2 linked regions of the Pseudonocardia sediminis genome follow. The protein of the gene in region 1 binds, or shares a complex with, the protein of each later gene. Links are inferred from orthologs where the notes say so. Each region holds a gene or a part of one and is shown on either strand. Other genes may lie near its edges.

What was found.
Region 2: the proteins of uvrB (region 1) and EV383_RS25805 are in contact, whole or in part, in a crystal structure (PDB 7EGT), measured with the Thermus thermophilus proteins. The link is inferred for Pseudonocardia sediminis from one-to-one orthologs. Residues at the interface, in WP_096411307.1 of Thermus thermophilus: Glu23, Leu25, Arg26, Asp27, Gly28, Glu29, Arg30, Phe31, Arg55, Glu326, Asp327, Phe328, Glu379, Ser382, Gln383, His398, Gly400, Arg401; in WP_096412145.1 of Thermus thermophilus: His654, Arg656, Phe657, Gln666, Asp668, Glu669, Lys680, Arg681, Leu682, Ser683, Lys685, Tyr686, Ala687.

Annotation. Positions count from the first base shown.
Region 1 is NZ_SHKL01000001.1:2,467,964-2,470,924, reverse strand. Bases 1-2,892 are described here. They hold uvrB (excinuclease ABC subunit UvrB), read right to left. Parts: upstream 2,567-2,892; coding sequence 434-2,566; downstream 1-433. Other genes in these bases: EV383_RS11510 (ribonuclease FAU-1 family protein), read left to right, coding at 2,752-2,892; EV383_RS11520 (glycosyltransferase 87 family protein), read right to left, coding at 1-261. In the rest of the region: more of EV383_RS11510, read left to right, coding at 2,893-2,961. UniProt on the Escherichia coli protein: The UvrABC repair system catalyzes the recognition and processing of DNA lesions. A damage recognition complex composed of 2 UvrA and 2 UvrB subunits scans DNA for abnormalities.
Region 2 is NZ_SHKL01000001.1:5,524,529-5,527,732, reverse strand. What follows is about bases 30-3,164. They hold EV383_RS25805 (UvrD-helicase domain-containing protein), read left to right. Parts: upstream 30-425; coding sequence 426-2,903; downstream 2,904-3,164. Other genes in these bases: EV383_RS25800 (SDR family NAD(P)-dependent oxidoreductase), read right to left, coding at 2,961-3,164; EV383_RS25810 (chorismate mutase), read right to left, coding at 30-189. Outside these bases: more of EV383_RS25810, read right to left, coding at 1-29; more of EV383_RS25800, read right to left, coding at 3,165-3,204. UniProt on the Escherichia coli protein: A helicase with DNA-dependent ATPase activity. Unwinds DNA duplexes with 3'-5' polarity. Translocates on single-stranded DNA with 3'-5' polarity. Initiates unwinding more efficiently from a nicked substrate than double-stranded DNA.

The DNA of each region.
Region 1 (2,961 bases):
CGGGTAGATGAACGGCAGCACCGGACCGAAGACGGGCTGCGGCAGCGTCCCGTACATGTCGCCGCCGGCCAGCCAGGTCTGCACCCCGATGCGGTAGACGTCGAGGTCCAGCGAGTAGCCGTGCAACCGGGTCCAGGACCAGATCAACGCCGCGATCAGCAGCGGCACCGCCACGAGGAACACGGCGCGGTTACCGGTCAGGAGCGCGCGCAGCCTCCGGACGAACACGTCCACGTCGGACGTGGTGCGGATGACGGTCACGCTGCTCCTCCGGGCTCATCGACGGCTCTGCCCACCGACAGCAGTGCCGACCCACGGTATCCGGGCGGTCGCGGGTCCGGACCACGGCCCTGGCCCCCGACCCGGCGCACCGCTCCCGTTGCGCCGTACCGGTGCAGGTCCCCGCGGCCGGACCGCCCGGCGGCCGGCGGAGCTACTTGACCCCGGCCGCGTCCATCCCCCGCAGCTCCTTCTTCAGGTCCGCGATCTCGTCGCGCAGCCGGCCCGCGAGCTCGAACTGCAGGTCGCGCGCCGCGGCGAGCATCTGGTCGTTCATCTGCTGGATCAGGTCGGCCAGCTCCGCCCGCGGCATGCCCGTCGTGTCCTTGCCGGCGACGACGCCGGAGCTGGTCCGCCCGGCCTCCCCCGCCGCGCGCTTGCCGCGCGAGGCGTTGCGCCCGGACCCGCCGACCGGGACGGCCTCCTCGGTGTCCTCGGCCTCCCGGTACACCTGGTCGAGGATGTCGGCGATCTTCTTGCGCAGCGGCTGCGGGTCCAGCCCGCGCTCGGTGTTGTAGGCGACCTGCTTGGCACGACGGCGGTCGGTCTCGTCGATCGCGTACCGCATCGAGTCGGTGATCTTGTCCGCGTACATGTGCACCTGGCCGGACACGTTGCGCGCCGCACGCCCGATCGTCTGGATCAGCGACGTGCCCGAACGCAGGAAGCCCTCCTTGTCCGCGTCGAGGATCGCCACGAGCGACACCTCGGGGAGGTCGAGGCCCTCCCGGAGGAGGTTGATGCCGACCAGCACGTCGTACTCGCCGGAACGCAGCTGGCGCAGCAGCTCCACCCGGCGCAGGGTGTCCACCTCCGAGTGCAGGTAGCGGACCCGGATCCCCAGCTCGAGCAGGTAGTCGGTGAGGTCCTCGGCCATCTTCTTGGTCAGCGTGGTGACCAGGACCCGCTCGTCGCGCTCGCTGCGGGCGCGGATCTCGTGCACCAGGTCGTCGATCTGGCCCTTGGTCGGCTTGACCACGACCTCCGGGTCCACCAGACCGGTCGGCCGGATCACCTGCTCGACGAACTCGCCGCCCGTGCGCTGCATCTCGTACGGCCCCGGGGTCGCCGAGAGGTAGACGGTCTGGCCGATCCGGTCGGCGAACTCCTCCCAGGTCAGCGGCCGGTTGTCGGTGGCCGAGGGCAGGCGGAACCCGTACTCGACGAGGTTGCGCTTACGGGACATGTCGCCCTCGTACATGCCGCCGATCTGCGGCACCGTCACGTGCGACTCGTCGATCACCAGCAGGAAGTCGTCCGGGAAGTAGTCGATCAGCGTGGCGGGCGCGGTGCCGGCGCCGCGGCCGTCGATGTGGCGCGAGTAGTTCTCGATGCCCGAGCAGAACCCGACCTGGCGGATCATCTCCAGGTCGTACTGGGTGCGCATGCGCAGCCGCTGGGCCTCGAGCATCTTGCCCTGGTTGTCCAGCTCGGCCAGGCGGGCCTCCAGCTCGGCCTCGATGTCGCGGACCGCACGCTCCATCCGGTCCGGACCGGCCACGTAGTGCGTGGCCGGGAAGATGCGCAGCTCGTCGACCTGCTTGATCGTGTCGCCGGTGAGCGGGTGCAGGTAGTAGAGCGACTCGATCTCGTCCCCGAAGAACTCGATGCGGATCGCCAGCTCCTCGTAGGCCGGGATGATCTCCACGGTGTCCCCGCGGACCCGGAACGTGCCGCGGGCGAACGCGACGTCGTTGCGCGTGTACTGGATGTCGACCAGGGCCCGGAGCAGCTTGTCGCGCTCCACCTCCTCGCCGACGGCGAGCTGCACCGACCGGTCGAGGTAGGACTGCGGCGTGCCCAGGCCGTAGATGCACGACACCGACGCGACCACCACGACGTCGCGCCGCGAGAGCAGGTTCATCGTCGCCGAGTGGCGCAGCCGCTCCACGTCGTCGTTGACCGAGGAGTCCTTCTCGATGTAGGTGTCGGTCTGCGCGATGTAGGCCTCGGGCTGGTAGTAGTCGTAGTACGAGACGAAGTACTCGACGGCGTTGTTCGGCAGCATCTCGCGGAGCTCGTTGGCCAGCTGCGCGGCGAGGGTCTTGTTCGGCGCCATCACCAGCGTCGGGCGCTGCTGCTGCTCGATCAGCCAGGCCGTGGTGGCCGACTTGCCGGTACCGGTGGCGCCCATGAGGACGATGTCCTCCTCGCCCTCGCGCAGCCTGCGGTCGAGGTCGGCGATGGCCGTCGGCTGGTCACCGGCCGGGACGTGCTCGCTGACCACCTCGAACCGCTTGCCCGTGCGCTCGATGTCGCCCACCGGGCGGTGCACCGAGTGCGCCAGCGGGGTGTCCGTCGGCGTCTCGCCCGCGTTCGGGTGCGGCTGAACCTCAGCCTGCTCGTGCACGTCTGCTGCACTACCGGGGACCTCAGTCGCGAATGCCACGGAACCCAGGGTACGAGCAACCCCCGACAGTTTTGGTGCGCGGAGGGCTCACGGGGGCCGGATCCGGTGGAAGGATCACCGCGGTGCACCCTCCGAAGATCCAGAGCTTCGACCCGGTGTCCGGGACCAACGTCGACACCAAGGGCAACCCGCGCGTGATCGACACGTTCCGGGAGCACGACTGGGGCCTCTATCTCAGCCGCCCGATCGTCGGCCGGCCGAACGCGTGGTGGATGGAGACCTGGGTGCTGCCGGAGCTGGGCATCTGTCTCACCGACTGGCGCTGGAATCCC
Region 2 (3,204 bases), 3.1 Mb from region 1 along the record:
CATCCGCGTCGCGCCGATCCGTTTCGAGACCTCGGTGCGGCGCTGGATCGCCGACAGGATCTCGGCGTCGAGGCGGTCGATCTCGCGACGCAGCTCGTCGATCTCCTCCTCGGTCGTGGGGACCGGGGGCAGGTCGGAGGCGTCCGAGGGTGCCTGCGAGGTCAGCGGGTCCGGTGCGGGGGTGGTCATGGTCTGCTCCGATGAGGTGGGAGTCGGCGGCACCGGACATACGAGACGCCCCGGGTCCGCGGACTCCGGGGCGTCGGTTCTGCTCGTTCAGGCGACGGGTGCCGGACTCCGGTACCCGTAGGAAAATCGCCTGGTGGTCTGCACGGCGACGAGTGTGCCACACGATCGGAGCACCGTGGGGCACGCGCGGGCGAGCGCGAGGGTTGTCGGTGGGCGGCGGTACCGTGTTCGACACGATGAGTGCGCTGTTCGAACTCCCCGCCCAGGACACCGGTGCGACCTCCGCCGGGACCGCACCGACGACCTCCCGTGGCCGTGCGCTGCTGGAGGGCCTCAACCCGCGGCAGAGCGAGGCCGTCACCCACGCCGGTGCGCCGTTGCTGATCGTGGCCGGGGCCGGGTCGGGCAAGACGCGGGTGCTCACCCACCGGATCGGCTGGCTGCTGGCCGAACGCGGGGTGCACCCGGGCGAGATCATGTCGATCACGTTCACGAACAAGGCCGCCGCGGAGATGAAGGAGCGGGTGGACGCGCTCGTCGGGCGCCGCTCGGCGGCGATGTGGGTCTCCACGTTCCACTCCATGTGCGTGCGGATCTTGCGCCGCGAGGCCAAGCACCTGGGCGTACGCAGCGCGTTCTCGGTCTACGACGCGGACGACTCGCGCCGTCTGATCGGGATCGTCGGCCGGGACCTGGAGCTGGACCCGAAGAAGTTCGCCCCCCGGGCACTGGCCGCGCAGATCTCGAACCTGAAGAACGAGCTGCTCTCCCCGGACGACGCCTCCGAGCGCGCCGGCACCGAGCACGAGCGCCGGATCGCCGAGGTCTACGGCGTCTACCAGGCCCGGCTGCGCCAGGCGAACGCGTTCGACTTCGACGACCTGATCATGGAGACGGTCTCGCTGCTGCAGCGGATGCCGGCCGTCGCCGAGTACTACCGCCGCCGGTTCCGCCACGTGCTCGTCGACGAGTACCAGGACACCAACCACGCCCAGTACGAGCTGGTCCGCCAGCTCGTCGCACCGGCGACCGAGCGTGCCCAGCCGGCCGAGCTGTGCGTGGTCGGCGACTCCGACCAGTCGATCTACGCGTTCCGCGGCGCGAGCATCCGCAACATCGTGGAGTTCGAGCAGGACTTCCCGAACGCGCGCACGATCCTGCTCGAGCAGAACTACCGCTCCACCCAGACGATCCTGACCGCGGCGAACGCGGTGATCGCGCGCAACACCGAGCGCCGGGACAAGCGGCTGTGGTCCGATCAGGGCGACGGCGAGAAGATGATCGGCTACGTCGCCGACAACGAGCACGACGAGGCCTCGTTCGTCGCCTCCGAGATCGACCGGCTGGTCGACTCCGGGGAGTACCGCAACTCCGACATCGCGATCTTCTACCGCACCAACGCCCAGTCCCGGGTGTTCGAGGACGTGTTCCTGCGCGTCGGGATGCCCTACAAGGTCGTCGGTGGCGTCCGGTTCTACGAGCGCCGCGAGATCCGGGACGCGCTGGCGTACCTGCGGGTGCTCTCCAACGCCGACGACACGGTGAGCCTGCGCCGGATCCTGAACGTCCCCAAGCGGGGGATCGGCGACCGCGCGGAGTCGGTCGTGGCGGACCTGGCCGAGCGCGAGCGGATCTCCTTCGCCGCGGCGCTGCGGATCGCGGCCGAGGAGCCCGACCGCGCACCCGCCCTGGCCACCCGGTCGCAGAAGAACATCGCCGGGTTCGTCCGGATGATCGACGAGCTGCGCGAGATGGTCGAGCGCGGCGACGACACGTCGGAGATCCTGGAGACGATCTACGCCCGCACCGGCTACGTCGAGGAGCTGCAGGCCAGCGAGGACCCGCAGGACGGGACCCGGATGGACAACCTGGCCGAGCTCGTCACGGTGGCCCGGGAGTTCGCCGGCGACGCCGCGGTGGCCGACCTCGCCGCGCTCTCGACCGACCCCGACGCCGCCGACCGCGCCGCGGCGGCCGCGGAGCGGGCCCAGGAGGAGTGGGCCCAGGAGGAGCGGGGACAGGAGCGGGCCGGGGCCGCGGGCACCGCGGAGGACGACGACGCCGACGCCGGCGCGCCCCCACCGGGCTCGCTGGCCGCGTTCCTGGAGCGGGTCGCGCTCGTCGCCGACGCCGACTCCATCCCGGACGACGACTCCGGCATGGTCACGCTGATGACCCTGCACACGGCGAAGGGCCTGGAGTTCCCGGTCGTGTTCCTCACCGGCTGGGAGGACGGGATCTTCCCGCACCTGCGCACGCTGGGGGACCCGAAGGAGCTCGCCGAGGAACGGCGCCTGGCCTACGTCGGGATCACCCGGGCCCGCGAGCGGCTGTTCCTGTCCCGGGCGATCGTCCGCTCGGCGTTCGGCCAGCCCTCGACGAACCCGGCGTCGCGGTTCCTCGACGAGGTCCCGCCCGAGCTCGTGGACTGGCGGCGGACGGAGCCCGAGCGCCCGTCCGCCCCGGTCGGCCGGTTCGGTTTCGGGCAGCGGCGCGGCAGCGGCGACCGCGGGGACTGGAAGGTCCCCGAGCGCACGATGAACGCGACGATCTCGCTCGACGTCGGCGACCGGGTCAACCACGACAAGTACGGCCTGGGCACGGTGATCGCCTCGGACGGCGTCGGCCAGCGCGCCACCGTCACGATCGACTTCGGCAGCTCCGGCACGGTGCGGCTGATGCTGATCGGCGGGGTCCCGCTCACGAAGCTCTGAGCCCGCCCGGCTCCGGAGCCCGCCTGCAAGGGCCGCCATCGGCTCGACGCGGCGGGGTCAGCGGCGCCCGGGCGGCCCGTCGAGCATCCTCGTCGCCAGCCGCGCCCCGAGCCCGGTGCCGTGAGTGTAGAGACCCGGGAGGGCCCGCTTGGCCGCCCACGTCAGGCGTCCCTCGACCTGCGGCAGGACGTGCAGGCGTCCGCGGTCGTGGGCGTCGAGAGTCCGGCGCACCACCGTCTCCGGGGCCCGGCCGGTCGCGGCCATGATCCGGGTGGCCAGGGCCGAGGTCGCCGGGTCGATC